DNA from 4 places in the Saccharopolyspora terrae genome. Region 1 is predicted to be linked to each of the others. Evidence: riboswitches for the same ligand, from Rfam matches in the RefSeq annotation. Region 1 holds a riboswitch; each other region holds the start of a gene.
The links. Region 1 has a riboswitch for cobalamin ahead of E1181_RS13530 (ribonucleoside-diphosphate reductase subunit alpha). Riboswitches for the same ligand answer to the same signal wherever they lie in the genome.
Positions count from the first base shown of each region.

Region 2: it holds a riboswitch for cobalamin, as region 1 does, so the genes downstream of both, E1181_RS08880 (ABC transporter substrate-binding protein) here and E1181_RS13530 (ribonucleoside-diphosphate reductase subunit alpha) in region 1, are expected to answer to the same signal.
Region 3: it holds a riboswitch for cobalamin, as region 1 does, so the genes downstream of both, E1181_RS23855 (putative cobaltochelatase) here and E1181_RS13530 (ribonucleoside-diphosphate reductase subunit alpha) in region 1, are expected to answer to the same signal.
Region 4: it holds a riboswitch for cobalamin, as region 1 does, so the genes downstream of both, E1181_RS23785 (HoxN/HupN/NixA family nickel/cobalt transporter) here and E1181_RS13530 (ribonucleoside-diphosphate reductase subunit alpha) in region 1, are expected to answer to the same signal.

Region 1 covers NZ_SMKS01000019.1:35,312-42,971, reverse strand. Annotated here, with positions in the region: gene E1181_RS13555 (MFS transporter) at 1-711, shown strand, start outside; gene E1181_RS13550 (AAA family ATPase) at 916-1,425, shown strand; gene sigJ (RNA polymerase sigma factor SigJ) at 1,445-2,335, opposite strand; gene E1181_RS13540 (VOC family protein) at 2,414-2,800, shown strand; gene rox (rifampin monooxygenase) at 2,950-4,368, shown strand; cobalamin riboswitch at 4,429-4,650, shown strand; gene E1181_RS13530 (ribonucleoside-diphosphate reductase subunit alpha) at 4,698-7,172, shown strand; gene E1181_RS13525 (ribonucleotide-diphosphate reductase subunit beta) at 7,193-7,660, shown strand, end outside.
Region 2 covers NZ_SMKS01000009.1:122,988-130,647, reverse strand. Annotated here, with positions in the region: gene E1181_RS08885 (FecCD family ABC transporter permease) at 1-437, opposite strand, end outside; gene E1181_RS08880 (ABC transporter substrate-binding protein) at 434-1,423, opposite strand; cobalamin riboswitch at 1,488-1,669, opposite strand; gene E1181_RS08875 (SDR family NAD(P)-dependent oxidoreductase) at 1,945-2,715, opposite strand; gene E1181_RS08870 (iron-siderophore ABC transporter substrate-binding protein) at 2,936-3,934, shown strand; gene E1181_RS08865 (hypothetical protein) at 3,971-4,396, shown strand; gene E1181_RS08860 (MFS transporter) at 4,309-5,499, opposite strand; gene E1181_RS08855 (putative quinol monooxygenase) at 5,580-5,903, opposite strand; gene E1181_RS08850 (NAD(P)-dependent alcohol dehydrogenase) at 5,920-6,945, opposite strand; gene E1181_RS08845 (metal-sulfur cluster assembly factor) at 6,942-7,660, opposite strand, start outside.
Region 3 covers NZ_SMKS01000054.1:16,244-23,903, forward strand. Annotated here, with positions in the region: gene cobO (cob(I)yrinic acid a,c-diamide adenosyltransferase) at 1-356, opposite strand, end outside; gene E1181_RS23850 (MFS transporter) at 642-1,802, shown strand; gene E1181_RS23855 (putative cobaltochelatase) at 2,154-4,181, opposite strand; cobalamin riboswitch at 4,217-4,389, opposite strand; gene E1181_RS23860 (GNAT family N-acetyltransferase) at 4,643-5,125, opposite strand; gene E1181_RS23865 (S1 family peptidase) at 5,205-6,023, opposite strand; gene E1181_RS23870 (LysE family translocator) at 6,323-6,949, shown strand; gene E1181_RS23875 (MFS transporter) at 6,863-7,660, opposite strand, start outside.
Region 4 covers NZ_SMKS01000054.1:1,480-9,139, forward strand. Annotated here, with positions in the region: gene E1181_RS23775 (sirohydrochlorin chelatase) at 1-883, opposite strand, end outside; gene E1181_RS23780 (precorrin-8X methylmutase) at 880-1,491, opposite strand; gene E1181_RS23785 (HoxN/HupN/NixA family nickel/cobalt transporter) at 1,507-2,559, opposite strand; cobalamin riboswitch at 2,639-2,763, opposite strand; gene E1181_RS23790 (DUF1876 domain-containing protein) at 2,947-3,216, shown strand; gene E1181_RS23795 (LysR substrate-binding domain-containing protein) at 3,317-4,171, opposite strand; gene E1181_RS23800 (DMT family transporter) at 4,264-5,151, shown strand; gene E1181_RS23805 (aminotransferase class I/II-fold pyridoxal phosphate-dependent enzyme) at 5,312-6,736, opposite strand; gene E1181_RS23810 (DUF362 domain-containing protein) at 6,776-6,958, opposite strand; gene cobJ (precorrin-3B C(17)-methyltransferase) at 6,948-7,660, opposite strand, start outside.

The DNA.
Region 1 (7,660 bases):
GGGCGTCTGGGTGGCCTCTTCCCCGCCCTGATGTGCGCCGGTGGCGCAGTGGTCGCTTTGGCGGCTTTCGCCATCAGTCAGATCCGGAGCCGGTCGCCCATGGTGGAATTCGCGCTGTTCCGACGAGCTGACTTCCTCGCCGCCATCGTGGCGGCCACGGCCGCAGGCACCGGCGTGATCGCACTGATGTCGTTCGCAGGCACGTTCCTCGTCACGAGCATGGGGATGAGCACGCTGGAGGCCAGCGCCACGATGGGGCTCTGGTCTGGTGCGAGCGCTGTCTCAGCCGTGCTCAGTCATCGGCTGGCCGCGCGGTTGACCGGGACTGCGCAGCTGGCGATCGGACTCGCTGCCACCGGCGCCGGCCTGCTGCTCCTCGCAGGACTCGAAACCGGTTCGACCACGGGACGATTGGTGCCCGGCCTGCTCGTCGCAGGCGTCGCCACCGGTGTTCTCAACGCTGCTCTTGGTCGTCAAGCGACGGCCACCGTCCCGCCCGATCGCGCCGCCGTGGGCGTCGGGCTGAACAACACCACCCGTTACGTCGGCGCCTCGATCGGAGTCACCGTAGTCGCTGTTCTCGCCTCCGCACCAGGCGGCGACATCGCCGCCCAGCTCTCCGGCTGGAATCACGTGGCCGTGCTCACCGGCAGCCTCTCCCTGCTCGGGGCTGCGGTCGTGCTCGCGTTGTCCCGGCGCGCACTCCGGTGAACCACCACCCGACCATCCCCCACCGCACACCAAGACGCGGGAGCGTCCCGGTCTCCGCTGGAATCCGGGCTCGGCCGAGTGCGGCGGACATGTCGGACATCGACGGTACGTTCCCGGAATGGACATCTGTTTCGACTTGACACTCGACTGCGACAACGCCGCAGTCCTGACCGCGTTCCACAGGACCGCGCTGAGCTACGGCGCATGAGAACCGGTGACGACGGCACTCGGCTGGTGGTTCTTCGCGGGCCTTCCGGTTCTGGGAAGTCCTCTGCGGCGCGGGAATTGCGTCGACGGGTCGGGCGCGGCGTGGCCTTGGTGGAGCAGGACTACCTGCGCCGGATCCTGCTAGGTGAGCACGATCGGCCTGGTGCGGCGAACATCGAGTTGATCTCGAACACCGTGCGGTTCGCGCTGGATCGCGGATTTCACGTGATCCTCGAAGGAATCCTGTCGGCTCCCCGCTACGGGGCGATGCTGCGGTCCCTCCGCGACGACCACGCGGGCCCGAGCTTCTTCTACTACTTCGACATCAGCTGGTCGGAGACCTTGCGGCGGCACGCGACGCGGCCGAAATGCGCCGAGTTCGGGGCCGCGGAGATGAGCGAGTGGTTCGGCCAGGCGGGTCGGCTCGACCTGATCGACGAACGCACCGTATCCGAGAGGCTCACCCTGGATGAGATCGTTGGCCGGATTCAGCGAGAGGTGTTCTAACGGTTGCAGGTTCGGGCCGTCATTCGCGGAATCGGACGACTGAGGCCGTCAGTCGCCTCACCCGGTCGGTGTCGCGGATGCCGTCGATCTCCACGATGCGGCCGTCCACCACGGTGAACGCCATGATCGACACCGGACGGCCGGACCGGGCGGTGACCACGCCGGGCAGGCCGTTGACGAGCACCGGGTGGAGCTCCGCACCGCGACTCGCGCGGGACTGCCGGGCGATCTTCTCCGCCCCTCGGTACACCGCGGGCGGCCTTTCACCGCCGAAGTCGGCGCGGAAGACGACGTCGGGGTCGAGCAACCGCACCAGCGCGTCGAAGTCGCCGGCGTTCGCGGCGGTGAAGAACGCGTCCACGATCGCGCGCTGCCTGCCGATGTCCTGGTCGGGAGTCGGTGGCGCGGCACCTCGGACGCGTCGCCGCGCGCGACTCGCGAGCTGCCGGGCCGCCACCGGGGTGCGGTCCACCAGCCGCGCGACCTCGTCGAAGGGCAGGTCGAACATGTCGTGGAGCACGAAGGCCAACCGCTCGGCCGGGCTGAGCGACTCCAGCACCACGAGCAGCGCGAGGCTGACCGAGTCGGCGAGCAGCGCCTGCTGCTCCGGATCCTCACCCTCGACGGCGGAGACCACGGGATCCGGCAACGGGGTGGCGGCGGTGTCGACGAGCTCCTCACGGCGACGCCGGCGCGACCGCAGCAGGTGCAGGGCTTCGCGAGCGACGACCGTGGTCAGCCAGCCACCGAGGTTGGCGATCTCGTCGGGCTCGGCTCGGCTCAGGCGCAGCCACGCGTTCTGCACCGCGTCCTCGGCGTCGGTCACGGACCCGAGCATCCGGTAGGCCACCGCGCGCAGCTGCCCTCGCTGCTGCTCGAACCGCTGAGCGAGCCGATCGTCGTCCGCCACCTGTCACACCGTCCCTCCGGCCGGGCTCATCACTGTGAACCCACCTATCCGCAGGATGTGACCACGAAGGAGAAGACCATGCCCGAGAACGCCAGTGGTTTCGTCAGCGTCAGGTACATGGTCGACGACGTCGACAAGGCCGTCGACTTCTACGCGCGCCATCTCGGCTTCACCGTCCGGAACGACTTCGCACCGGCGTTCGCCGACGTCACCAGGGGTGCCCTCCGGTTGCTGCTGAGCGGTCCGACCAGTTCGGCGGGCCGGGCGATGCCGGACGGCGCGGTCCCCGGGCCCGGCGGGTGGAACCGGATCCACCTCATCGTCGACGACCTGGCCGCCGAGGTGGATCGGCTGCGCGCCGAAGGTGTTGATTTCCGCAATGACGTCATCTGCGGTCCGGGCGGTCAGCAGGTCCTGTTGCGCGATCCGTCGGGCAACGTGGTGGAGCTGTTCCAGGCCCGGTGACGCGTCGGCGCTGTTTTCCCGCCGTGCTCAACGTATAGCGCACCCGGGGGCTTGCGGCAAGCCCCCGGGCATGCCGCAGAATCTCCGATCTGAAGCCGTGAGCTGCGAAGATGCCGACTTCGCGGCACGGTGTGACCGGGGGTTGAAAGATGATCGACGTTGTTGTCGCCGGTGCCGGTCCGACCGGTCTGATGCTGGCGGCGGAGCTGCGGCTGCACGGGGTGGGCGTGGTCGTGGTGGACGAGGCCGCGGAGCCCACGGACTTCGTGCGGGCGTTGGGTCTGCACGTGCGCAGCATCGAGGTCCTGGACCAGCGGGGCCTGCTGGAGCGGTTCCTGGCGGAGGGAACGAAGTACCCGCTCGGAGGGTTCTTCGCCGCCATCTCCAAGCCCGCGCCCGAGCGCCTGGACACCGCGCACGGCTACGTGCTGGGCATCCCGCAGACCACGACCGAGCGGCTGCTGGCCGAGCGAGCCTCCGAGCTGGGAGTTGACGTCCGGCGGGGCTGCGAGCTGGTCGGGCTCGATCAGGACGAGGACGGGGTGACCGCCGAGCTGGCCGACGGCTCGCGGCTGCGGGCGCGCTACCTGGTGGGTTGCGACGGCGGTCGCAGCACCGTGCGCAAGCTGTGCGGCATCGGGTTCCCCGGCGAACCGTCCAGAGTGGACACGCTGCTCGGCGAGATGAAGGTGACCGCGTCACCGGAGACGATGGCCGCGGTGACCGACGAGGTCCGCACGACCCAGAAGCGCTTCGGCGTCGGCCCTCTCGACGGCGAGTGGTGCCGGGTCGTGGTGCCCGCCGCCGGTGTGGCCGACGACCGCTCGACACCTCCGACGCTCGAGGAGCTCACCGGCCAGCTGGAGGCCATCGCGGGCACCGACTTCGGCGCGCACTCGCCTCGCCGCCTCGCGCGCATCGGCGACGCGACCCGGCAGGCCGAGCGCTACCGCTCGGGCCGCGTGCTGCTCGCGGGCGATGCCGCGCACATCCACCCGCCGGTCGGCGGCCAGGGGCTCAACCTCGGTCTCCAGGACGCGTTCAACCTCGGCTGGAAGCTCGCCGCCGAGATCGCCGGGTGGGCACCGGCGGACCTGCTCGACAGCTACCAGGACGAACGGCATCCGGTGGCCGCCGCGGTCCTGGACAACACGCGCGCGCAGATGCAGCTGATGTCCACCGAGCCGGGCCCGCGGGCGGTGCGGCGGCTGGTGTCGGAGCTGATGGACTTCGACGAGGTCAACCGGCACCTGACCGAGAAGATCATCGCGCTCGACGTGCGCTACGACTTCGGCGGGGAGCACGACCTGATCGGCAGGCGCATGCGCGACGTCGAGCTCGGGCGCGGTCGCCTCTACGAGCTGATGCGGGCCGGGCGCGGACTGCTGCTCGACCGGACCGGCGAGCTCTCGGTCGACGGCTGGGACGACCGGGTCGATCACGTCGTCGACGTCGGCGCGGAGCTCGACGCTCCCGCCGTCCTGCTGCGCCCGGACGGTCACGTCGCATGGGTCGGACACGATCAGCAGGACCTCCTCCCCCACCTGTCGAAGTGGTTCGGGAAGTGACTCATTTCTCCCTCCGACACGCCCATGTTGGTGTCGGTGGACGAGTCAGACCCAAGATGTAGAGTGTCGCTCGCTGGTGGTTCACCGGGCCCGCGCGGGTCCGGTGTGGCAACAGGGAACCCGGTGCGAATCCGGGACTGCCCCGCAGCGGTGAACGGGAACGACCGCCGTCATTGAGCACTGGACGCCACGCGTCCGGGAAGCGACGGCCAGTAGGCACGGTCTTGCAGACGAGACCGGGCGCCCGTGAGTCCGAAGACCTGCCACCGGCGCGCGCACGCCCGTGCGCGCCGTCCGGGACCTCGCGGGAGGGTCCACGCGGACATGCGATGGTCTTCGCTTCCGTCGCGTCCTCGCGTGCTGCCGCCGGTTCCGGGCATGCCTTCCGAGCTCGCGAGGAGAGAGTCCCGGTGACCGACACCGCACTGTCCGAACCCATTCCGCTCACCGGCGGCCGCGTGTCCACTGTGGTCGAGCAGTCCTGCGCGGGACTCGCCGACGTGGACCCGTCAGCGGTGCTCACCGAGGTCGAGCGCAACGTCTACCCCGGCATCGGTGACGCCGAACTCGGCGAAGCGCTGATCATGTCGGCGCGCACGCTGGTGGAGTCCGAGCCGAACTACTCCCTGGTCACGGCCCGGCTGCTGCTGGACAAGCTGCGCGGCGAAGCGCTGAGCTACTTGGCCGGTGCTCCGCAGCAGACCGACCAGGAGCAGATGCGCGACCGCTACGCCTCCTACTTCACCGACTACGTGCGGCGGGGGATCGAGCTGGGCCGGCTCGACCCGGAACTGGCCCGCTTCGACCTGTCCCGGCTGGGCGCGGCGCTGGAGGCCGAGCGCGATCTCGCCTTCGACTTCCTGGGGCTGCAAACCCTCTACGACCGGTACTTCCTGCACCACGACGGCGTCCGCTTCGAGCTGCCGCAGGCGTTCTTCATGCGGGTGGCGATGGGCCTGGCGCTGCGCGAGGACGACCGCGACGCGCGTGCCATCGAGTTCTACCGACTCCTGTCGTCGTTCGACTTCATGTGCTCGACGCCGACGCTGTTCAACTCCGGCACGACCCGCCCGCAGCTGTCGTCGTGCTTCCTGACCACTGTGGACGACGACCTCCAGTCGATCTTCAGCTCCTACCGCAACAACGCGCTGCTGGCCAAGTACTCGGGTGGGCTGGGCAACGACTGGACCCCGGTGCGCGGCATCGGCGCCCACATCCACGGCACCAACGGCGAGTCGCAGGGCGTGGTCCCGTTCCTGAAGATCGCCAACGACACGGCGGTGGCGGTCAACCAGGGCGGCAAGCGCAAGGGCGCGGTGTGCGCGTACCTGGAGACCTGGCACATCGATGTCGAGGAGTTCCTGGACCTGCGCAAGAACACCGGTGACGACCGCAGGCGCACCCACGACATGAACACCGCGAACTGGGTGCCCGACGAGTTCCTGCGCCGCGTCGAGGCCGACGAGTCCTGGACGCTGTTCTCCCCCGATGAGACACCCGACCTGCACGACCTCTGCGGTTCGGCGTTCGCCGAGCGCTACCGCGACTACGAGGCGGCGGCCGACCGCGGCGAGATCCGCGTGTTCCGGCGGGTTCGGGCCGTCGAGCTGTGGCGGCGGATGTTGACCATGCTGTTCGAGACCGGGCACCCGTGGATCACCTTCAAGGACCCGTGCAACCTGCGCTCGCCGCAGCAGCACACCGGTGTGGTGCACTCGTCGAACCTGTGCACCGAGATCACCCTGAACACCGCCGCCGACGAGGTCGCGGTGTGCAACCTGGGGTCGGTGAACCTCGCCCGGCACGTCACCGCCGACGGCCTGGACCGCGACCGGCTCGCCGCGACCGTCCGCACGGCCGTGCGGATGCTGGACAACGTCATCGACATCAACTTCTACACGATCCCCGAGGCCGAGCGCTCCAACAGCCGGCACCGCCCGGTGGGGCTGGGGCTGATGGGCTTCTCCGACGCGCTGCTGAAGCTGCGGATCCCGATGTCCTCCGATGACGCCGTGGAGTTCGCCGACCGCAGCATGGAGGAGATCAGCTACCACGCCATCGACGCCTCCAGCCGGCTCGCCGAGGTGCGCGGGCGCTACGCCTCGTTCGAGGGCTCGCTGTGGAGCCGGGGAATCCTGCCGATCGATTCCCAGGAGTTCGTTCGGGAAGCGCGCGGGAGCGCAGATCTGGACCGGAGCTCGACGCTGGACTGGTCGTCGCTGCGGGAGCGGGTTCGCGGCAGCGGGATGCGCAATTCCAACGTGATGGCCATCGCGCCGACGGCGACCATCGCCAACATCTGCGGCGTCGGTCAATCCATCGAACCGCTGTACCGCAACCTGTTCGTCAAGTCGAACATGTCCGGCGACTTCACCGTCGTCAACCCGCACCTGGTGGCCGACCTCAAGCGCGCCGGGCTGTGGGACGAGGCGATGGTCGCGGACCTGAAGTTCTACGACGGGTCGCTCGGGCCGATCGACCGCGTCCCTGACGAGCTGAAAGCCCTCTACGCTACGGCCTTCGAGATCGAGCCGCGCTGGCTGGTCGAGGCCGCGGCCCGCAGGCAGAAGTGGATCGACCAGGCGCAGTCGCTGAACCTGTACCTGGCCACGCCCAGCGGCCGCAAGCTCGACGAGCTCTACCGGCTGGCCTGGCGCAAGGGCCTCAAGACGACCTACTACCTGCGCTCGTCCAGCGCGACCCACGTGGAGAAGTCCACGCTGCGCGGCACCGACGGCAAGCTGAACGCCGTTCCCGCGGCGGCCTGCTCGGTCGAGGACCCCGATTGCGAGGCCTGCCAGTGATCCCCCAGGAGAAGGAGCTCATGAGCACCACCACCGGACTCGGCACCATCGACCGCGACGGCGGGCGGGTCGACGTCTCCGAGAAGGCGATGATCAACTCCCGGGCGGACGTCAACCAGCTGCTGCCGCTGAAGTACGGCTGGGCCTGGGACAAGTACCTCGCGGGGTGCAACAACCACTGGATGCCCACCGAGGTGTCGATGCAGGCCGACATCGCGCTGTGGAAGTCCCGCGACGGGCTCACCGAGGACGAGCGCACCATGCTCAAGCGCAACCTCGGGTTCTTCGCGACCGCGGAATCGTTGGTGGCCAACAACATCGTGCTCGCGGTCTACCGGCACCTCACCAACCCGGAGTGCCGGCAGTACCTGCTGCGGCAGGCCTTCGAGGAGGCCGTGCACACCCACACGTTCCAGTACATCTGCGAGAGCCTCGGGCTCGACGAGGGCGAGCTGTTCAACGCCTACCGGGAGATCCCGTCGATCGCC
Region 2 (7,660 bases), on a different contig from region 1:
GCGCCCAAGGTCATCACCAGCGCGAACGCGACCAGCGCACCGGCGAAGGCGCCCGCGGTCACACCGATCGCGCCCGCGCCCAGCCCGAGGATCACCACCAGCACCGCGCCGGTCGAGGCGCCCGCCGACACGCCCAGCAGGAACGGATCGGCGAGCGGGTTGCGCAGCAGCGACTGCAGCACCGCGCCGCACACCCCGAGCCCGGCGCCGCAGATCGCCGCGAGGACCGCGCGCGGCAACCGCAGCTGCCAGACGATGCCCTGTCCGATCCGCGACACGTCGGTCTCGCCCAGGCCCAGCCGTGCGCCCACCACACCGGCCACGTCGGTCACCGACAGCGGAGCCGGTCCGAGCGTGACCGCCACGGCGATCGACAGCAGCAGCAGCGGAATCCCGACCAGCACGATCAGCGAGGAGGGCAGGCGCCCGGTCCTCACCGACGCTCCAGCTCGGCCAACCGGTCGGCGAGCCGCTCGATCCCGGTGATCGTGCGCATGCTGATGTTCATCTCGGTGCCGGTCATGCCCATCCACCGGCCCTCGCCGACGGCGGGCAGCCGTGACATCGCGGGGTCGGTGCGCAGGAATTCCTGCTTGGCGGCCAGGGAATCGCCTTCGCCGTCGCGGGTGAGGTCGCCGAGCACCAGCAGGTCGGGGTCGCGGGCGAGGACGTCCTCCCACGACACCTGCGGCCACATCGAGCGCACGTCCTCGTAGGCGTTGCGCACCCCGAGGGTGCGGGTCATGATCGCCGGGGATCCGGTTGATCCTGCCACGTAAGGGGATTCGGTGCGGGCGAACCAGAACAGCACCGAGGTGTCCCGGTGGGGCACGGCCTTGCGCTGGGCGTCGGCCACCCGCTGCCGCAGCTGCGCCACCAGCGCCTCGCCGCGCTGCGGGACGTCGAAGATCGTGGCGATCTCCTGCACCTCCCGGTAGATGTCGTCGAGCTCGACCGGCTCGGCGAGCGGTGCCTCCTCGGGAAAGCAGTTGGAGGGGGAGAGGTAGGTGGGGACCCCGAGCTCGGCGAAGCGCTCCCGCGAGGCCACGCCTTCGTCGGTGAACACCGCCTGGTAGGCGCCCAGCACCACGTCGGGCTCGGTGGCCAGCACCGATTCGAACGACGGGTTGTTGTCGGAAAGCCGCGGTACTCGGGAGTTCTCGGCGGCCAGCGCCGGATCGACCGGATCGGTCCAGGTCGCGGTGCCCACCATCCGGTCCGCCAGGCCCAGCGCCAGCATGATCTCGGTGGTCGACTGGTTGAGGCTCACGGCGCGGCGCGGTGGTTCGGACACCGAGACGTGCCCGTCGCAGTTGGGCAGCGACACCCGAGGCGGAGCCGACTCCGTCGCGGGAGCGTTGCAGGCGGCGAGTGCGGTGGCGCAGAGCAGCATCAAGCCCGTGCGCGTCCAGCGTAAGAACACGTTGTGCGGAAATCCTCACCCCAGGCCCATGCGCGAGACCTGGTCGGCCGATTCCCGGAACCGGTGCGGGTCCGGGGAGCCGGCAGGTCTTCGGGCTCGGGCTCCACCGGGCGAGCCGCCTTCCCGGATCGAGTGCGATCCAGTGGCTCGGGCTCGCCCGTCACCCCTACCGCTGCGCGTCAGCTCCGGCTTCCGACCGGATTCCCATCGGCCACACGTGGCACGACCGGCTCGCGATCGAGTCTAACCGGCCGGGGCGCGGTCGATCCGGCGGCCGCTGCGCCGGACCACCTCGACGTCGTGAGTCAGGCGCACTCCGCGCGCAGCATCACCCGTTGACCAGCGGTACGAGGTTCCAGTGGATGTCGGGTCCGGGATCTCAGTGGAATTCCGGTACCCGATTTCAGTGGAACTCGGGTACGAGGTTTCAGTGGAAGTCGGGTGCCGGGGTTCTGTGGAAGTCGGGTACCCGACTTCAGTGGAAGTTGGGTGCCGGGTTTCAGTGGAAGTTGGGGTGTGGATTACTGGTGCGTGCCGCCGTCGACGCGGATCTCGGTGCCGGTGATGAAGGCGCCGTCGTCGGAGGCGAGCATCGCGACCACGCCCGCCACGTGCTCCGGCGGTGCGAATCCGCTGCCGAGAGCGGGGGAGAGCTTGGTGAACAGGTCCCAGTCGGTGTCGGCGGGCAGCTTGTCCGCGGTGGTCTCGGTGATGCCGCTGCGAATCCCGCCGGGCACCAGCGAGACCGCGCGCAGGCCCTGCTTGGCGTACTCCAGGGCGATGCTGTGGGTGAACGACTGGATGCCGCCCTTGCTCGCGGCGTAGGCGGCCATGTAGGGGTGCGCGAAGTTCGCCGAGGTCGAGCTGAAGTTGATCACCACGCCGCTGCCGGTCTCCAGCAGCGCGGGCAACGCCGCGCGGGTGACCAGGAAGGTGCCGGTGAGGTTGACCGCGAGGATCCGGTTCCACAGCTCCAGCGAGCACTCGTGCGTGTGCGCGCTGTGCAGCATTCCCGCCGCGTTGACCAGCACGTCCAGCCCGCCCAGCTGCTCGGCCGCGGCCGGCACCGTCGCGTCGACGGCGTCCTCCTGGGAGATGTCCAGGGGCAGGGTGCCCAGCAGGTCGCACGTGCCGGCCGCGGCCGCGCGCCGCGAGGTCTCCTTCAGCCCGGTCTCATCGATGTCGGTGGTCAGCACCCTGGCGCCTTCGTCGAGCAGGCGCAGCACGCTGGCCTGCCCGATCCCCGACGCCCCACCTGTCACGAGCACGCGCTTGCCGTTGAGCCTGTCCATCGCGATCGCGTCCTTCCGCACCCTCGAACGCCCCGACCGGGCCTTCGTGAGGCTCAACGCACGACCCGGCCGGAAGTTGCTCATGAACCGAGGGTGAGCAGTCGATCGTCCGGTGTGGACGAATGTGACGAACGTCGGTCACAGCGAGTAGATCTCGGGGTGGACTCCACACGGAGCGTTAGTTAGGTTAGGCGCACTTAACTCACTGCGAGGTGTGGAAATGCGCTGGATGCGGACCCTGGGGCTGATCATGGCAGTCCTGCTGGGAATCGCCTTGACCGGCTGCGGCGCGGCCGGTCCCGAGAACGACGAGCCCGCCGCCGCATCGGCGGACGGCCAGTTCCCGGTCACCATCAAGACCGCGTTCGGTGACGTCACCGTTCCGGAGCGTCCCCAGCGTGTCGTCGCGCTGGGCTGGGGCGACGCCGAAACCGCGCTGAGCCTCGGGGTGCAGCCCGTCGGTGCCGCCGACTGGCTGCCGGTGGGCGGTGACGGCGTCCCGCCGTGGATCCCCGCCGACAAGCGCTACGCCACGCCGCCGAAGATGCTCGGCACCATGGAGGTCGACATGGAGGCCGTCGCGGCGCTCCAGCCCGACCTGATCCTCGACACCCGCGCCAGCGGCGACAAGGAGCGCTACAACCTGCTCAACCGGCTCGGCGTTCCGGTGGTGAGCATCCCGCCGGGCGGCGAGAGCTACCTGACCACGTGGGACCAGCAGCTGGACATGGTCGGCAAGGCGCTGGGCAAGTCCGCCGAAGCTGCCCAGCAGAAGGCCGACCTGGAGGCCAAGTTCCAGCAGGCGGCCGCCGCGCACCCGCAGTTCGCGGGCAAGACCGTGGCCGTCGGGGCGAAGATGGTCGGTTCCTACGGCGCCTACGTCAACGGCGGTTCGCGCCTGGAGTTCATGGAGCGGCTGGGGTTCCGCCAGTCGCCGGCCGTGCAGGCGGTGGCCGGGGACAACTTCTTCGTCAGCGTTTCGCCCGAGCGCATGGACCTGTTCAACGCCGACCTGACCGTGATGTTCCCGATCGGCCTGTCCGCCGCGGAGGTCGACAGGGATCAGATTTTCCAGTCGCTGCAGTCGGTCCGCGAGCACCGCGCCGTCGTGCTGCACGACGAGCAGGCCGTGCAGGCGTTCTCGGCGGGCACCGCCGCGGGCATGTCCTACGCGGTGGATGAGGTCGTGCCGCTGATCGCGCAGGCCCAGGCGGGCTGACCCGCTCCGAGGCGCACCACTGATCAGGAGAGAACGGTGCCCTCGTGGGATCCGGCCGAGGCCGAGCAGGTCACCTCAGAAGCGCAACTCCGCGAGGTCGTCGAGCCGCCGTTCCCGGAGATCGCCGAGAAGGCGGTCTCCGGGAACGACGACGTCAGCCGCCGGTTCATCGAGCGGTCGCGGTTGTTCTTCGTGGCGATGGCCGACCTCGCGCTCAAGGGCGTGCCCCCGGCGCTGGCGGTGGTCGTCAACGTCGAGGAGCTGTTCGTGCACTGCGGCCGGGCGCTGCTCAAATACGGGGTCTGGCGGGTCCGGGACCTGGCCGGAGGGCGAGCAGCCCGGCGTGATGGCGCTCTTCGAATCCCAGCAGGCGCTCACACCTCGGGTGTGACGCTGCGAGCGGGAACGACCGGGACCGCCAGCAGTGCGAAGCACCCGGCCACCGCGAAGGCGATCGGGTAGCCCGCGACCGCGATGAGGGCTCCCATCACCGGCGGGACGGCGGTGGCGGTGAGCGACTGGCCGGTGTTCTGCGCTCCCATGGCCCGCCCGCTCCAGTGCGGGCCCGCGATCTCGGCCACCGCGGTGAACGCCAGGCCGTTGTGGGCCACCGCGATGATCGAGGCGGCGATCATGAAGGCCAGCGCCAGGGGAGTGCCGGAGAACGCCGCCAGCCCGCCCATCGCGATCGCCGAACCGAAGGCGAAGTAGCGGATCGGGCGCACCCGGCTGCCGATCCGGTCCGACCAGATCCCCGCGCCGACCCGGCTCAGGGCGCTGAGCAGCTGCGTCGTGCCGACCAGGGCGCTCGCCGCGGCGGTGGTCCAGTGCTGGGTCGCGATCAGCCAGACCAGCATGTAGGTCCAGACGGTCTGCTGCGGCACGGTGAGCGCGATCGAGACGCCGTGGATGCGCAGCAGCCGGCGGTCGCCGCGGTAGGGGTTCGCGCCGTGGCCGGATCGCCGGGACTCGGCCATCGACGGCCGCGGCGGGTCCACGATCATCGCGGCCACCAGCGCCGCCGCCAACGCGCACACCGCCGCCACGGTCAGCATGGTCACGGCGAGGCCGCTCGCCTCGACCAGGTTGGGCACCAGCACCGCGGTCAGGCCCACCCCGAGCGGTTGCGCGGTCTGCCGGATCCCCATCGCCATGCCCCGGCGCTGCGGTGGGAACCAGCCCGAGACGACCCGGCCGCTGGCCGAGTTCGAGCTGGCGCCGGCCGCGCCGCCGAGGAACAGCAGCACCGCCAGCAGCACCAGCGAGTCGGCCAGCGCCGCCGCGGCGGCGCTGATGGCGAGCATGCTCAGCCCGATCAGCAGCGACACGCGCTCGCCGATGCGGTCGACGATCGCACCCCAGATGATCAGCGTGCACATGGTCCCGGCCAGCGGCGCCGCGGCGATCAGGCCCGCTTGGGACAACGACAGCCCGCGCTCGAAGTGCAGGTTCGGGATCAGCGCGGGGGCGGCGTTGGTGAACACCGTCGCTGCCAGCTGCGCGAACATCGAGATCGCCAGCATCAGCCAGCGGTTCGGCACGCGCGTGATCGGCGGAGCGGTCATGATCCGAACGGTAGACCATTAGCGAAGGCAACGATTCGGGGTCGAGGGGGTGCGCGCAGCGGCGCACCCCCTCCGGTGCGTCAGTCCACCGACATCTCGCCCAGCTCCGACCAGTCGGCTTGGTCGAGCTCGGCGTTGATGATGCGCGGCGTTTCCGCCAGGTAGGGCGGGAGCTGCGCGCGGGCGTCCTGGAAGTGCTGCGACGTGACGTGGGCGGCCCCCGCCTCGCCGTCGCGGAACGCCTCCACCAGCACGTACTCGGTCTCGTCCTCGAGGCTGCGGGACCAGTCGAACCACAGGCAGCCCGGCTCGGCGCGGGTGGCCTCGGTGAAGGACCGGGCGATCTCCGGCCACCTCTCCGCGTGCTCCGGCTTGATCCGCCACTTCGCGGTGATGAAGATCATCGTCGTCGCCTCCGGTTCAGGGGGTGAGGATCGCGCGACCGCGGATGCGGCCGGCGTCGAGGTCGTCGAGGGCGTCCTGGAAGCGCTCCAGCGGGTACTTGCTGGTGTGCAGCCGGACCTTGCCCTGGGCGGCCAGGACCATGAGCTCGCACAGGTCGTTGTACGAACCGACCAGGTTCCCGATGAAGTTGATCTCCGCGGAGATGATGTCGATCGTCGGCACGTCGATGTTCTCGCCGTAGCCGACCACGTGGTAATCACCGGCGCGGCGCAGCATCCGCACCCCGTCGGAGGTCGCACCGCCCTCGCCGACGAAGTCGATGACCGCCTCCGCGCCGTGCCCTCCGGTGAGCTCCTGGACCTGCTCGACGTGCGTGCCGTCGGCCACCACGCCGTGATCGGCGCCGATGTCGGTCGCCAGCTTCACCGCGTCCGGGTTGCGGTCGAGCACCACCAGCTCGGCCGCCGAGATCGCCTTGAGCACCTGGATGCCGATGTGGCCGAGCCCGCCGGCACCGATCACCACGCACTTGTCGCCCGGGCGCAGCCTGCGCGCCGCCTTCGCCGCCGCGTGGTAGGCGGTCAGCCCGGCATCGGCCAGCGCCGCCACGTCCGACGGCTCCAGCGAGTCGTCGATGCGCACCACGCTGCGCGCCGAGGTCTTGAGGTAGTCGGCGTAGCCGCCAGCGGTGTCGATCCCCGGGAACAGCGACTGCTCGCAGTGCACGTCGTCGCCGTACCGGCAGGCCCGGCACAACCCGCAGGTCGCCAGCGGGTGCACGATCACCTTGTCGCCTTCGGAGACGTTGGTGACCGCGCTGCCGACCGCGTGCACCCAGCCCGCGTTCTCGTGCCCGATCGTGTAAGGCAGTGCGACACCGGACTTCTCGGCCCACTGGCCCTCGAGGATGTGGATGTCGGTGCGGCACACGCCCGCACCACCGATCTTGACCACCACGTCGTGCGGTCCGGTCGCTTCCGGCACCGGGACCTCGGTCAACCGCATCGGCTCGTGGTAGCCGACCACCTGCACAGCTCTCATCGTCCTAGTCCTTCCGAAGTCATGGCCCGCGGCGCCTGGTCGGCCGCGGAGCCGGGGTAGCGAGTGCGCAACAGCCCGCGGCAGAAGTGCGAGTTGCCCTCCACCGAGATGCGCGTCGCGCGGGCGAAGCGCAGCCGGAACGGCACCTGCTCCGGCGTGCACGGCCGGCCCTCGTCGTCGACCAGCACCAGCGCCGAGGGGGAGTTGTCGAAACCCACGGCTTCGCGCCGGTTCAGCAGCGAGCGGGTCGCCGGCTCGTCCGGCAGGTCGGCGACGGTGATCGCGTGCAGGTCGACCTCGTCGAGCTCCGGCCGGTCCTTGAGCAGCCTGGTCAGCACCCGCTCCATCGCCGCCGCGTGCGCCTTGCGGCGGAACGTCGCGCGCAACTCCTCCAGGTCCTGCTCGGCCTCGCCCGGGAACGTGTCGCGGTAGCCGGCGTCGGCCGCCAGCCCCGTGTTGATCAGCTCCGAGTCGTGGTGGTCGTCGAGCTCCACCAGCACACCGGTGACGCCCGGGAGCGCGCGCAGCACGTCCTTGGCGTCCGAGGCCATCAGGTAGGCGAAGTTCGGGGCGCAGAACGACGTCGGCAACCGCAGGTGCGCCTCGACCTCACCGGAGTCGTCGACCCGCAGCGACCGCACGAACCCCAGGTCGGTGATCGGTTCGTCCAGTTCCGGGTCGATGACCTGGTGCAGCGCCTCCCACGCCGAGCTCT
Region 3 (7,660 bases), on a different contig from region 1:
TCCTGCCAGCCTTCGAGCGCTGCGGCGGCGTGGTCTTCCTCGGTGCCCTTCTTGCGGGTCCAGGACCAGCCCTCACCCATCTTGTGCCACTCGACGGGACCGCCTTCGCCGGTGTCCTCGTGGACCTTGCCGAGCGCGCGGAACGCCGACTCCTCGCCGACCTTCCACTTGGCGGACTTGACGAACTGGAAGACCCCGATCGACCAGCCCTGGTTCCACCCGCGCAGCGCGAGGCCGAAGGCGGCGGTGGACTTCCCCTTCATCTCACCGGTGTGCACGACGACCAGCGGCCGGTTGCGGCGCTGGCGGGTCGTGAGTCCATCAGCTGGCACGGAAGAAGGCTGTCCCTGAGGCATGCACCGACCCTAAGAGGTTGCTAACAGTGACCTGCGTGGCGGTGCAGGTAGCGGAACCTCACACGCCCTCTGGCTCCGGGATCCGCGACTGATGCATGCCAATGCACGGCGCTGCGGCTGTCCTCCCCAGAGGGCGTGTGAGAACCCGCGGCGGTGCAAGTTGCCCAGGTGGCCGAAATGCGAAGGTCCCAGGGCACGGCCCCGCATGAGGTGGGCAACTTCACCGCTGCGACCGGCGTTCGACGCGTGAAGATGGACGAGCGTCCCAGAACTAGGAGCCGCCGCATGCCCACCAGACCGCCTCTGGTGCTCTCCGCAGCCTCGTTCATCAGCAGTTTCGACCGGTTCGCCGTGACCCCGATGCTGGTGCTGATCGCGCTGAGCATGCACGTCCCGATCGCCTCGGCGGTCACGGTCGCCAGCGGCTACTTCCTGGCCTACGGACTCTCGCAACCGCTGTGGGGAATCCTCTCGGACCGCTTCGGCCGGATCCCGATCATGCGCGCCACCTTGCTGGCGGCGGCTGCCACGGGCCTGATCTCGACGTTCGCGCCGTCGCTGCCGGTGCTGATCGCGGCGCGCGTCCTGGCGGGTGCGTTCATGGGCGCGGTGGTCCCCACGACGCTGACCTACGTCGGCGACACGGTCTCCCAGCAGAAGCGCCAGAGCGCGTTGTCGGACCTGATGGCGGCCCAGGCGGTGGGCACCGCCATGGCGACGGCGGTCGGCGGCGTGCTGGCCCACTGGCTGGACTGGCGCGTGGTCTTCGCGGTCCCTGCCCTGTGCGCGGCGGTCTGCGCGCTGCTGCTGCGCGGCCTCCCGGAACCCGACCGCGCGGCGGTGTCGGGCGGGGTGGGTTCCCACATCGGCGGAGTCCTGCGCAACCGCTGGGCGCTGCTGGTGTTCGGCCTGGTCTTCGTGGAGGGCGCGGTGCTGCTGGGCACCATGACCTTCTTGGCGTCGGCGCTGGTCAACGAGGGCTTGGACGTCGCTGTGGCGGGCTTGGCCACGGGTGCCTACGGCGTGGGCGTGCTGGTGTTCTCCCGGGTCGTCAAGGCCATCAACTCCCGGGTCCCGGTCCCCCGCTTGATCGCCATCGGCGGCACGCAGATGATCGTCGGCTATGCCCTGGTCTCCGTGGACACCAACCTCGCCACGGTGATCATCACGGCCCTCCTGCTGGGCGGAGGCTGGTCCTTCATGCACTCCTCCCTGCAAGCCTGGGCCACCTCGGTCGCCCCGGAAGCACGAGGAACGGCCGTGGCCCTCTTCGCCTGCGCCCTGTTCCTGGGCAGCGCAGCGGCCTCCGCAGCAGCAGGCCCCCTAGCAGACCACGGCAACTACACGATCCTGTTCACCACAGCAGGAGCAACAGCAATCCCCCTGGTAGCCACAGCCACCTACGCAAGACACCGCTACCACCAAAAACAACCAACCCCAGCATGAACCGTCAGGCAAGCACCGAAGGTGCTTTCTCCTTCACCACCTGAGCAGCTGGCACCGCCGGGGGTTCTGAGCGGTGCTGTGGCGAGCACGCCGCGACGCCGTGTATTGGCATACATCAGGAGTGGCGCGCGGAGTCCACAGCGCCGCTCAGGTTCCCCCACCCGCACCGCTGAGCAACTCAGCCACGGAAGACAAAAAGAAAGAGCCCCGCGCTCAACCGGCCTGGGGGTCGCTGGGAGCGCGGGGCACTTTGGAGGTCCACCCCTGGGGGTCAGGTGGACTGGCGGTCACCGTACCAATCCGACCGTTGGGTCGGTACTCACAGGGTTGAATCTCGTAACCAAAACGAGACTAAGCGGCCAACCCGCTGTCACCGCTGACGGCGCGCACGACTCCGGCGACGTGTTCGGCGGAGAGCTCTTCGAGCCGCAGGCTGGGTCCGCCCAGGGCTGCGGCCACCTGGTTCGCCAGTCCGAGCTTGACGGGACCGTTCTCGCAGTCGACCACCACGGAGGCGGTTCCGGTGCCCGCGAGCACGCGTGCGGCGCGCAGGGCGTCGTCGACGGCCTGCTTGCTGCCGGTGGCTCCTCGGACGCCGACGGTGGCCTTGCCGTCGGTGAGCAGCACGACGAGCGGCCGGCGCTGCGGGTCGCGGGTGCTCTCGGTCTGGATGACGTGCTGGGCGCGCAGCAGTCCGTCGGCGAGCGGGGTGCGTCCGCCGGTGCGCATCCGGCGGAGCCGGGCGGCGGCGATGTCGACCGACGAGGTGGGCGGCAGGGCGACTTCGGCCTGGTCGCCGCGGAAGGTGATCACGCCGACCTTGTCCCGCCGCTGGTAGGCGTCGCGCAGCAGGGACAGGACGGCGCCGCTGACGGCGGTCATCCGGTCGCGGGCGGCCATCGAGCCGGAGGCGTCGACGGCGAAGAGCACGAGGTTGCCCTCACGGCCTTCGCGCAGGGATCGGCGGACGTCGTCGGGGCGCAGGACGAGGCCGGGTCCGCTGCGTCCGCGCGCGGCTTGGTGGGGCGCGGCCGCGGCGAGGGTGGCGGTGACGTGCAGTCCGTGCCCGTCGACGGTCGTGGCGCGGGTGGTGCGCCCGCTGCGGGAGCGGGCGCGAGACCGGCGGCCGGGTGCGCCTTCGCCGAGTCCGGGCACTTCCAGCAACCGGGCGCGGAACGACTGCCCGGCGCCGACGGGGGCGCGTTCGGAGTCGCCGCCACCGGGCTGCTGGTCCTGCTCCTCGCCGCCACCGCCTCCGGTGGGGCCGGTGGGCTCGTCCTGGGGTTCGCCGCCTCCGCCGGGACCGCCGTCGGGTCCTCCGTCGGGGTCGTCGTCGGGGTCTTCCGGCGGCTGGTCCTCGGCCTGCTCGGCCGCGTCGGAGAGGGCCTGCTGCAGCTGGTCCTCGGCCATGCCGGGTTCGTCGAACGGGTCGCGGCGGCGCCGGTGCGGCAGGGCGAGGCGGGCGGCGGCTTCGACGTCCTCCTCGGTGACGGCGTCGGCGCCGCGCCAGGCGGCGTGGGCGATGGCGGTGCGCGCCAGCACCAGGTCGGCGCGCATGCCGTCGACGTCGAAGGCCGCGCACAGCGCGGAGATCCGGCGGAGTTCGGAGTCGGGCAGCACGACGTCCTCGACGCGGGCGCGGGCGGCGCGGATGTGCTCGGCGAGTTCGGCGTCGGCGTCGGCCCAGTGGGCGGCGAACCCGGCGGGGTCGGCTTCGAAGGCGAGCCGGCGGCGGACGACCTCGGTGCGGGTGCCGACCTCGCGGGAGGCCGCGACCTGCACGGTGAGCCCGAAGCGGTCGAGCAGCTGCGGCCGGAGCTCACCCTCTTCCGGGTTCATGGTGCCGACCAGCAGGAACGACGAGGCGTGCGAGACGGACACGCCGTCGCGCTCGACGTGGGCGCGGCCCATGGCGGCGGCGTCGAGCAGCAGGTCCACGAGGTGGTCGTGCAGCAGGTTGACCTCGTCGACGTAGAGCACGCCGCGGTGCGCTCCGGCGAGCAGGCCGGGCTGGAAGGCGCGGACGCCTTCGGTCAGGGCGCGTTCGAGGTCGAGCGAGCCGATGAGCCGGTCCTCGGTGGCACCGACGGGCAGTTCGACGAGCTGCGCGGGCCGCCGGGTGGCGGTGTCGCCGTGCGGCGCGTCGGGGCACTGCGGGTCGGGCGCGGTGGGGTCGCAGCCGAAGCGGCAGCCGTCGACGACGTCCAGCGCCGGCAGCAGCGAGGCGAGGGCGCGCACGACGGTCGACTTGGCCGTGCCCTTCTCGCCGCGCACCAGAACACCGCCGATGCGCGGGTGCACCGCGTTGAGCAGCAGCGCGAGCCGCAGGTCGTCGTGGCCGACCACGGCGGAGAAGGGGAAGCGAGGGGCAGCGGACATGCCGGTGTGGTTCCTTCCTCGGGGTGCGGACGCCCCGCTGTCGGGAACAAGGGGCCGCAGTGTCCTGACTCCCGGATCGTCACGTCCCTCCGGCCTTCCCAGGTCACCCCGGTGGCTCGCGCGGGAGGTCCGCTCCCCGGTCACAGTGGCGCCGACCGTGCCGGACTCGCACCGGCTTCCTGCCAACACCCCTTGCAAACGGATTCACCGACATCGTCCCAGACGTCGATCAAGCGCCCAACCTTCCGGCGCCCCAACTCACAGTTCGGAGTTGGGGGTGGTTGCTTTGCTTGGCGGTGCCAGCAGCAGAACCTGAGCGGCTCCGTGCACTCCGTGCGCCACTCCTGATGTATAGCCAATACACGGCGTCGCGGCGTACTCGCCACGAAGCCGCTGGAGAACCCGCGGCGGTGCCAGCTGAGTCCCACGCCTAAAACGGACACCGCATCCCTGAAGGCACCTCAGCGTCCGGCGGTCACGCCCGCGCGGCGGGGTTCGCGGCGCATGTCGACGTGCGGAATGCCGTCTTCGAGGTATTCGTCCCCGGTCTCGACGAAGCCGAAGGAGGCGTAGAAGTCCTTGGCGTAGGTCTGGGCGGACAGCACGGCGGGCGAGTTCTGCACCTCGGCGACGGCGGCGCGCATCAGCTTGCGGCCGATGCCCAGGCCGCGGGCGCTCTGGGAGGTGCAGACGCGGCCGATGCGGTAGGTGCCGTCGGGGTCTTCCAGCAGCCGCAGGTATCCGAGCACGTAGTCGTCGGCGGAGTCGACCCAGAAGTGGCGGGTGGAGTCCTCCAGGTCGCGCCCGTCGAGCTCGGGGTAGGGGCACTCCTGCTCGACGACGAAGACGTCGACCCGCAGCCGCAGCATCCGGTAGAAGTCGGAGGCGTCGAGGTCTGCGGTGTAGGCGCGTTGCACGGCGGTCGCGAGCGGCTGAAGGGTCACCCTTACCTGGATATCACAGGACTTCCCGGTTTCCCGCACTCGCCAGCGGCGGGAGTTGTGCAGACCACTCGCCCGCCGCTCACAACGGGTAGTTCGACAGCCTGGTGTAGACGCCGGGCGTGCCGGGACGACCGCAACCGGTGCCGTAGGACACCACGCCGATGAGCCGCCCGCCCGCGACGATCGGCCCGCCGGAGTCGCCGGCGCAGGCGTCGCGCCCGCCTTCGGGGTATCCGGCGCAGAACATGCTGCGCGGGTCGTAGTTCGGGTAGGCCGAGCGGCAGGCCTCGTCGGCGGCGACGGGCACCTCGACGGAGCGCAGGCTGTCCGAGTTGGGGCCGTTCTCGCTGGTCCGGCCCCATCCGTAGACGCGGGCCATGGCACCCGGTTCGTACGGCGCGGTCTCACCGGGCGCGACCACGGGGAGCGGGCGCTGCGGCAGCGGTGCGCTGAGCTTGAGCACGGCGAGGTCGTCGCCGGTGGTGAAGTCCTCGTAGCCCGGGTGCACCCACACGTCGTCGACCTCGGCTTCGCTGCCCTGCGAGCTGCGCAGGTCGGTCCGCCCGGCGATCACGCGGACGTCCTCGGGCGAGCGCTCGGCCCCGGTGAGCGGATCGTGCGCGCAGTGCGCTGCGGTGACGACCTCACCCGCGCGGATCAGGGTGCCGCCGCAGAACTGGTTGCCGTACCGGTCGGTCAGCGCGACCACCCAGGGCGCGTCGTCGGTGGTGCTGCCCGAGCCGCCGAGGATCCGGGACTGCGGCTGGTCGTCTCCGGTGATCGCCGGGTCCGCGTGGGCGGCGGGGCTCGCGCCCGCCAGGGCGGTGACCGCTCCGGCGATGGCGAGCGCGCGCAGCGCACGGGTCTTGTCGGCGGATCCCTGTTCGTCGCGGCCCAAAGTCGGTGCCTCCAGCTGTCGCGGTCATCGGCGGAGCGGACACACCGTAATCGCACGCACACCGAAACATCACGAGTCGCAACTCACAGTTTCGCCGGAAAATATTTCGTTAAACTCGACTCCGGAAGCAAATCCTTTCGCGAATGTCGCCGTTGGCAGTCGCACCTCCATCCCAGGGCATCGCGGAACCGGGGTACCTCCACCACCGGCACCCGCCGATCTCACCTGACCGGATGACGAGAAGAACCTGATCAAGCGATGTGGCAGTGCGTGCTGCCCGAAGTGGAGAGGAAATCGCCGTGCTCCTGGACACGACGCCGTTGCCCGCCTTCCTGCTGGCGAGCGCGGTCGTGATCATCACACCGGGAGTGGACGTCTTCCTGCTGCTGCGCACGTCGCTGAACCACGGCCGCAAGGCGGGACTGCTGGCGCTGGCCGGAATCCACACCGCCAGCGCGCTGCAGGTCGCGCTGGTCATCTCCGGGCTGGGCGCGCTGATCACCCAGGCGCCGGGCGTGCTCGTGGCGCTGAAGTGGGTGGGCGCGGCCTACCTGCTCTACCTCGCGGCCACCATCGTGCGCGGGTACTGGCTGACCAGGCGCGAGTCCGGCTCGCTGGACGTTCCGCCGCCGGATGACACCAACCCCTACCTGCGCGGCCTGCTCAGCAACCTGACCAACCCGAAGATGCTGCTGTTCAGCCTCGCGTTCCTGCCGCAGTTCGTCGGTGCGTCCACGCAGCCGGCGCTCCAGCTGGTCGCGCTGGGCGTGTTGTTCCTGGTGCTGGCGGCGATCTGGGAGGTCACCATCGTGCTAGCCGCCGCCGGGATCGCCGACCGGCTAAAGAACCCCCGAGTCTCGAAGTCGCTGGACGCGTTGAGCGCGACGGCTTTCGTGACCATCTCGATCGGTCTCGTCGCGAGCTGACAGCAGGGTCAGCAGCGCCAACCCGGCCAGCACGAGCAGCACCACCGGCACCGCGACCACATCCGAGAGCAGGCTGATCACGAACGGCGTGCAGAACCCCAGGTAGGCCAGCACCCACATGATCGCGGTCAACCCTGCCAGCTCGGACGGTCCGGCGATGCGGCCCACCATGGTCAGGCAGTAGGTCGAGACGAAGCCGTAGCCGGTGCCCAGCGTCAGCGCGGCGAGCAGGCCCAGCCACGGCTGCGCCTGCCACGCCGCGACGGCGGCCAGCACGAGCCCGGCGGCGATGGCCAGCAACCCGAACACGGCCGTCGCCCGCACCCCGCGCCGGGCGATCCGGCGAGCCCAGGGCTGCACGACCGCGCCGAAACCGGGCGCGCACAGCGTCGACACCCCCGCGTAGAGCACCTCGTAGCCGGGCGCGTGGACGGTGACCTGGGCGGGGAGCACGGCGAAGCCGACCGTGGGGCACAGGAAGATCCACGGCGCGACCGGCGCCACCCGGCGCAGGAACCGCGGATCGCGCACTCCCCTGCCGCGCGGTGCTCCGGCCGCCGGCTCGACGCGCGTCTCCGGGCAGCGCAACGCCAGCGGCAGCGTCACCGCGCACAGGACCAAGTGCGGAACGTAGGCGCTGACCAGCGGGAACGGCCCCCAGGTCGCGACCAGCGCGGACACCAAGCCGCTGACGCTGAAACCGGCCGCCAG
Region 4 (7,660 bases), on a different contig from region 1:
CGTGTCCGTGTGCGTGACCGTGCCCGGTCGGGTCGTCAGGGTGGTGGTGCGGCGTCTGCGGTGCACCCAGTTTGTCCTCGAAGCCCGGCAGCAGCACCCGGTACGCGCAGGTGTCGCAGTTCATCCGGATGTCGCCGTGCAGGGCCTCGTGGTATCGCTCCACGACGAGGTCGACCAGGGCGTCGCAGTCTCCCAGATATCCGGCGACGTGGAGCGGGAGCTCCGGTGCGGTCTGGGCCCACTCGCGCGCCTGCGTCACGACGCGCTGCGGCAGCACGCCGTCGAACAGGAAGTACGGGGCCACCACGACGCGCTTGGCCCCGAGCTTGCGAGCCCGGTCCAGCCCGCCAGGGACGTCCGGCGATGCCAGGGAGATGAACGCGGTCTCAACCGTCTCGAAACCGCAGGTCTCCTGCAAGAGGCGTGAGACCTTGCACACCTCGGCGTTGGCGTCGGGGTCGGTCGAACCGCGGCCCACGAGAACCACTGCCGTGTCCGCCCATTCGTCGCGCGGGACCTGCTCGGCGATCCGCTCGGCGAGCAGCTCCAGCAGGATCGGGTGCGGGCCGAGCGGGCGTCCGAAGACGAAGGACGTGCCCGGGTGGCGGCGGACTTCGCGTTCCAGCGCGGCGGGGATGTCGCCCTTGCCGTGCCCGGCGGCGACCAGCACCAGCGGCACCGCGGCCATCCGGCGGTGGCCCTTGTCGGTGAGCTCGGTCCAGGCTTCGGTGACCGCGGGGGCGGACAGCTCGATGAACCCGCCCGAGCTGTCGACACCGGCTGCGGACATCCGGGCCTTGAGCCGTTCGAGGAAGGCGTGGAACTGCGCGACGCCTCGTTCGTCCACCGTGCCGTGGCCCACGACCAGCAGCGGTTCGGTCACCGGTTACCTCCAGGTTCTGCCCAGTAGAGCAGGGCGTTGATGGCGGCGGCGGCGATCGCCGCACCACCACGTTCGGTCAGGGTGCTCACGGCCGGTAGGCCGCTGCGCCGCAGTGCGGCCTTGCTGTCCACGGCGCCGACGAAGCCGACCGGGACTCCGACGATCAGCGCCGGTTCCAGTTCGCCGTTCTCGGCGAGCCGGAGCAGTTCGAGGAGCGCGGTGGGGGCGTTGCCGACGGCCCACACCGCGCCGCGCGGGTGTTCGGCCGCCGCGAGCCGCATCCCGGCCGCGGAGCGGGTGAGCCCTTCCGAGGCGGCGAGCTCGGTGACGCCCGGGAAGTCCAGGCCGATGCGGACCTCGCGGGCGGTGATGCCGGAGGCGACCATGCGCACGTCGGTGATCAGCGGCGCACCCGCCAGCAGGGCGTCGCGACCCTGCCGCAGCGCGGGTTCGTCCGCGACGACCTCGCCGGTCCAGCTGGGATCGGCGGTGGTGTGCACGACGCGTTCGACGACCGCCCGGGTCAGCGGTTCGAACCGGTCGAAGTCGGCTCGCGACCGCATGATCCGGTAGGACTCGGTCTCGATCGGATGGACTGTGCGCCTCATGGTCGTTCCTGTTTCCTATGCGATTTCCGCGCTTTTGCGGGCGGTGAACCGCCACCACGCCGCCGCACCGCCCCAGACCAGCAGGAACAGGCCCAGGGTCAGGTATCCGAGCAGCTCGAACTGGTCCGCGATCGCGGCGACCCCGCCGAGGAAGTCCAGTCCCGATTCGGCCAGGACTCCGCAGAGCACGACGAAGGCGACCAGCGCGGCGAGCCCCACGGTCAGCGCGGTGGTGGTGACGTTGACCCACAGCCGCCGCAGCGGCCGGGCCAGGGACCAGGTGTAGGCGCGGGACATCAGGATTCCGTCCACGCTGTCCACTGTGCACATCCCGGCGGCGAACAGCAGCGGCAGGCTCAGCACGGCGATGGCCGACAGGTTCGCGCCCGGGGTGACCATGGCCAGGACGGTGATCTCGGTGGCGGTCTGCATGCCGAGGCCGAACAGCAGGCCGATGCCGAACAGGTGCCAGGACCGGGCCACGCCCTGCATCCGGCCCCGCAGCACCCGCGCGAGCAGGCCGCGGCGTCCGAGGACGATCTCGACCTCGGCTTCGTCGATGGCGCCGCTGCGGGCGCGGCGCAGCAGCCGCCACGCGTCGCGCAGCACGAGCGCGTTGAGCACGGCGAGGGTGGTCAGCACGGCGACCACGATCAGGTCGACGGCGGTGGCCATGCGCACGCCGGTCTGCTCGGCCCACTGCTGGGCGGCGGGTCCGGCGATGAACGCGACCGCGCAGGCCAGCAGCATCACGACGCTGGCGTGGCCGAGGGCGAACCACATGCCGGTGGACACCGGACGCCTGCCGCGCTGCATCAGCAGCCGGGTGGCGTCGTCGATGACGGCGACGTGGTCGGCGTCGAAGCCGTGCCGCAGGCCGAGCAGGTAAGCGGTGGTGCCGGCGGCGGCGAGGCCTCCGGCGGCGCTGAACGCCTGCTCGTGCAGCAGGTAGGCACCCCATCCCGCGAGGTGGAGTGCTCCGATGGCGGCCAACAGGACCGCTGACTTCCGGCGCTCGCGCGCGCCCCAACCGGTGGTGTGCCGGCTCACTTCGGCATCCCGACTCATGGGATCTCCGACCTCCTGGGTTCTCCCGCCCGGGGTTCGGTGGCCGCGCGCCGCGGGTTCGCGGCACGGGGCCGGCGCGCAGTGTCCTGACTCCCGGATCGACGTGGTTCCCCCGCCTTCCAGCTGGTGACAGCCGTGGCGATGGGTGGGGACCACTCCCCGGTCACAGTGGCGGGACCGTCCCGGATTCGCACCGGGTTCCTGCACTGTCGGCGACAGTCATCCTTGCCTGATCTACGGTCCGAGGTCAAACCTGGTGAAATCGATCACGTTGCGTGATCTACGGGCTGCTCCCGTCGGCCGATGGCGCTTTCAACCGGCTCAATCAGGGGTACCCGGTCGGGTGAGCACAGTGCTCCGGCTCGATGCTGCGTCAAGGAGGCCACCATGAACGAGACGCACTCGATCACACTGAACCTGCAGGTCGTGGAGGCAGGGGCGAAGACGACCGCGGACGTCGGGTTCACCACTCCCGCCGGCCAGGCGCTGCACGGTCACGGCACGGCCCGCAGGCACCCCGACGACCCCGAGGTACCGCAGATCGGCGACGAGATCGCCATCGCGCGAGCCCTCTTCGAACTCGCCCACAAGCTCCTGGACAACGCCTCCAACGACATCGGAGACCGACTCCACAGGCGCGTCCACCTACCCGCCTGATACGTCGCACCCTCGGTGGTGGAGGTTTCAACCGAAACTTCCACCACCCGCTGGAGGGTCCAGTTGAAACCTCCACCCCGCTGATGACGACCCGGGGTGTTCACGCGACCTCGGCGAGGACGTCGCGGACGACGTGCGCGGCGACTTCGGCGACGTCCACGGGCAGGCCCGGCCTGGCGCGCACCCGGAGTTGAACGGGGTCCAGGCGCGGCAGGTCGCGGCGCTCGACCAGCCCGGCCGGCCGGGTCTTGGTCGAGGGCAGCAGCGTCACGCCGAGGCCGGCGCGGGTAGCGGCGAGCACGCCGGAGAGGTCGGCCGCTTCGCAGACCAGGTCGGGTCCCCTGCCGAGCGCGTCCATCGCCTCGATCGCGTGCCTGCGCAGCGTGCAGGGCTGGTCGAACACGACCATCGGCAGCGGCCGGTCCTCGGGCGGCGGCTGCCAGTCCGGGGCGGAGAACCACTCCAGCCGGAAACGACCCGCGTCGATGCTGCGGGAGCACACGGTGTCGTCGATGAGCAACGCGATGTCGATGCTGCCGCGGTCGACCGAGTCGGCGAGCCGGGCCGTGCGGTCCAGCCGGAAGCGGATCTCGCGGTCCGGGAACGCCGTGCGCATCCCCGAGGCCAGTTCGGGCAGGAGGCGGTCGGCGGCGTGCTCGGTGGAGCCGAACACCAGCGTGCCGCGCCCTTCGGCACCGAGCCTGCGCACCGCCTCGTCGTGGACGTCGAGGATGCGGCGGGCCTCGGCCAGCAGCAGCTCGCCGTCGGCGGTGAACCGGGCATGCCTGCCCTCGCGGACCACGAGCTTGCGGTCCAGCGCGCGTTCGAGCTTGCGCAGGTGCTGGCTGATCGCGGACTGCGTCAGGTACAGCGCCGCCGCTGCCCGGTGGAACCCGCCGCAGTCGGCGACGGCCACCAGGCTGCGCAGCGCGACGACGTCGAGCACTGCACTCATGCCGTCCAGCCTAGACCGATCAGGAAACGCGATCGATCGCGATTGCTTATCGTTGTTGGACGTGGCGGCGCAGGGCCGGAATTCTCTTGAGCATGCACACGTCGCGGTCGATCCCGCTCTCGCTCGCCGCACCGATCGTCTTCTTCTGGGCCAGCGGATATCCGACCGGAGCTCTGGGCGTGGCCGCCGCACCGCCGTTCCTGCTGACCGCCGTGCGCTTGACGCTGGCGGCTGCGGTGCTCACGGCGATCGCGCTGGTGGGCCGGGCGGTCTGGCCGACCGGCGGCAGCCTCGGGCACAGCGCCGCGGCCGGTCTGCTGACGCACGCGATGCAGTTCGGCGGGTGCTACGGCGGCATGGCCGCCGGGGTGCACGCCTCGGTGACGGCCCTGGTGATCTCGATGAACCCGGTGCTCACGGCCGCGCTGGCGGCGGTGCTGCTGCGGGAGCGGCTGAGCCGGTGGCGGCTCCTCGGCCTCGCGCTGGGCGTGCTGGCGGTGCTGGTCACCTTGGGCGGGCAGGTCGCGGCCGAGGGCGAGTGGAACCCGGCGATCCTGCTCACGCTGATCGGCCTGCTGGGCTTCTCGGCGGGCGGGCTCTACCAGCAGCGCTACTGCGGCGGCATCGACCTGCGCTCCGGCGCGGCCGTGCAGACCGCGGCCGCGGCGCTGGTGATCGGGGTGATCGCGCTGTTCGAGCACGGCCACGTCACGCACTGGGCGCAGGCCGGGATCTCCGTGCTGTGGCTGGTGATCACCGGGTCGGTGCTGGGCGTGAGCTGCTACCTGCGGGCGGTGGCGGTCGGCGGCGCGGCCCGGGCGAGCGCCCTGTTCAGCGCCGTACCACCGTTCACCGCCGTGCTCGCCTGGCCGCTGCTCGGCGAAACACCGTCGGTCGCAGTGGTTCTCGGCATCGCATTGGCGACCACGGCGTGCGTCCTCGGCACCCGCACCGAAACCCGCGAACCCGTCCGGACCTGACTCACCCGCGATCAGCCACCACGACCCCGGCCCGACACCGGTGGCTGCCCGATTTCAGTGGAAATCGGAACCCGGGCTTCCACTGAAATCCGGGACGGGTCTGCGACCCGAAGCCCGACGCGGCTACCTGCGCCGCGTCCGAGACGTGGCGTGCGCGAGGTCACGTGGCTCGTCGAATCCGCTCCCAGGCGTCCTGGACGTGCCTGCGCTCGGTCGCCGGTGAGCCGATGGCCAGTCGCAGGAGGGTTCGCCCACCGATCTTGGTGTGGGTGAGGTAGAGGTCGCCCGAGTCGTTGAGCGCGTTCATCACCCGGTGCGTGCGCTCGTTGGCCTCGTCCACCGGGAGGTCCGGGTAGCGCGGCCGGAAGCAGACCAGCGCGAACGGGTGCGGTTCCAGCAGCTCGAAATCGGGGTCCCCGCGCACCCATCCGGCGAACTCCTGGGCCAGCGCGACGGTGTCGCGGATGTGCGCGCGCAGCCCTTCGGCGCCGTACCAGCGCAGCACCGACCACAGCTTCAGCGAGCGGAACCGGCGGCCGAGCGGGACCTGCCAGTCCCGGTAGTCGATCACCTCACCGGATTCGCTGGCCTCGTTGCGCAGGTACTCCGGCAGGATCGACAACGCTTCGATCATCGGAGCCCGGTCGGCCAGCCACAGGGCGCTGCAGTCGAAGTTGGTCAGCAGCCACTTGTGCGGGTTGGTGCAGTAGGAGTCGGCGAACTCGGCGACCCCGTCGTTGATCCAGCGCAGCTCCGGGCACACCGCCGCGACACCGGCGTAAGCGGCGTCGACGTGCAACCAGACGCCGCGCCTCCGGCAGACCTCGCCGATCTCGCGCACGGGGTCGATGGCGGTGGTCGAGGTGGTGCCGATCGTCGCGCACACCATCGTCGGCACCGCACCGGCTTCCACGTCCGCGGCGATGAGCTCGTCGAGGTGGCGCGGGTCCATGCCGAGCGTTTCCGGGTCGGTGTCGACCACCCGCACGTTGTCCGCGCCGATACCGGCCAGCCGCGCCGCCCGCTCCAGCGAGGAGTGGGTGTGCGCCGAGACGTAGAGCGCGTGGCGGCGGGTGATGCCCCTGCGCGCGACGTCCTCACCGGTCCGCTGCAGCGCGGCCAGGCAGGCGACGAGCACGGCGCTGGACGCGGAGTCCTGGATGACCCCGCCGCCGGCCGCGTCGGTGCGGAAATGCGCCGGCAGACCCAGCAGTTCGGCCAGCCAGTCCACGACGACGGTCTCCAGCTCGGTGCAGGCCGGGCTCGTCGCCCACACCATGCCCTGCACGCCGAGACCGCTGGAGAGCAGATCACCGAGGATCGACGGGCCGCTCGAGTTGGCCGGGAAGTAGGCGAAGAAGCCCGGGTGCTGCCAGTGCGTCACACCCGGCAGCAGGATCTCGTCGAGGTCCCGCAGGACCTGGTCGAAGTCCTCGCCCCGTTCCGGAGGATGAGCGGGGAGCGCGTCCCGAACCTCCCCCGGCCCCACCTGCGAGCGCACCGGGAACGACTCGATCCCCGCCCGGTAGTCCGCGATCCAGTCCACGACCTGCTTGCCGACCCGCCGGAACTCCTCCGGCGACATGTCACCACCCACCCGACCACCCTGCCACCCCGCACGCGATCAGCGCAGGAGGTCGATGGCGTCTCTGGGGCAGATTTCGACGCATTCTCCGCAGGACGTGCAGGCTTCTGCGAGGACGTACGGGCGGCCCGGGGCCGGGCGGAGGGCGTGTTCCGGGCAGGTGAGCAGGCACGCGCCGCAGGCGGTGCAGGCGTCGGTGATGGTCAGCGGATCAACGGACATCGCCCGCCATCCAGCGGTAGCCGCGCGGGGTGACCATCCGGCGACCGACCACAGTGGACTGCGAGGAGCCGACGACGACCGTGGTGAACATGTCCACGTCGGCCGGGTCGAACTCGTCGATCGAGGCGCACCAGACCTTCTGGTCCGCGCGGCTGGCCTGGCGGACCGCGCCGACCGGGGTCGTCGCCGGACGGTGCTCGGCGAGGATCTCCAGAGCGCGGCCCAGCTGCCAGTGGCGCTGCACCGAACGCGGGTTGTAGAAGCAGACCACCAGGTCGCCCTCGGCGGCAGCGCGGACCCGGCGCTCGATCATCTCCCACGGGGTGTGCAGGTCGGACAGGCTGATCAGCGCGTGGTCGTGGCCGAGCGGGGCGCCCAGCAGCGCCGACGCCGACAGCGCGGCGGTCACGCCCGGCACGCCGACGACCTCGATGTCCACGTCGGCCTTCTCCAGCGCCGGGCTGGCCATCGCGTACACGCCCGCGTCGCCGGAACCGATCAGCGCGACCGCGCGGCCCTGCTTGGCCAGCTCCACCGCCTCGGCCGCGCGGGCCTCCTCGGCACCCAGGCCGGTGGCGCGCTCCTCGGTGCCGGGCCGCAGCAGGTGCCGGACCTGGTCGAGGTACTGGTCGAGGCCGACGACCACCGACGCGCGGCGCAGCTCGGCGTCGGCGCGCGGCGTGCGCAGGTCGGGGGCACCGG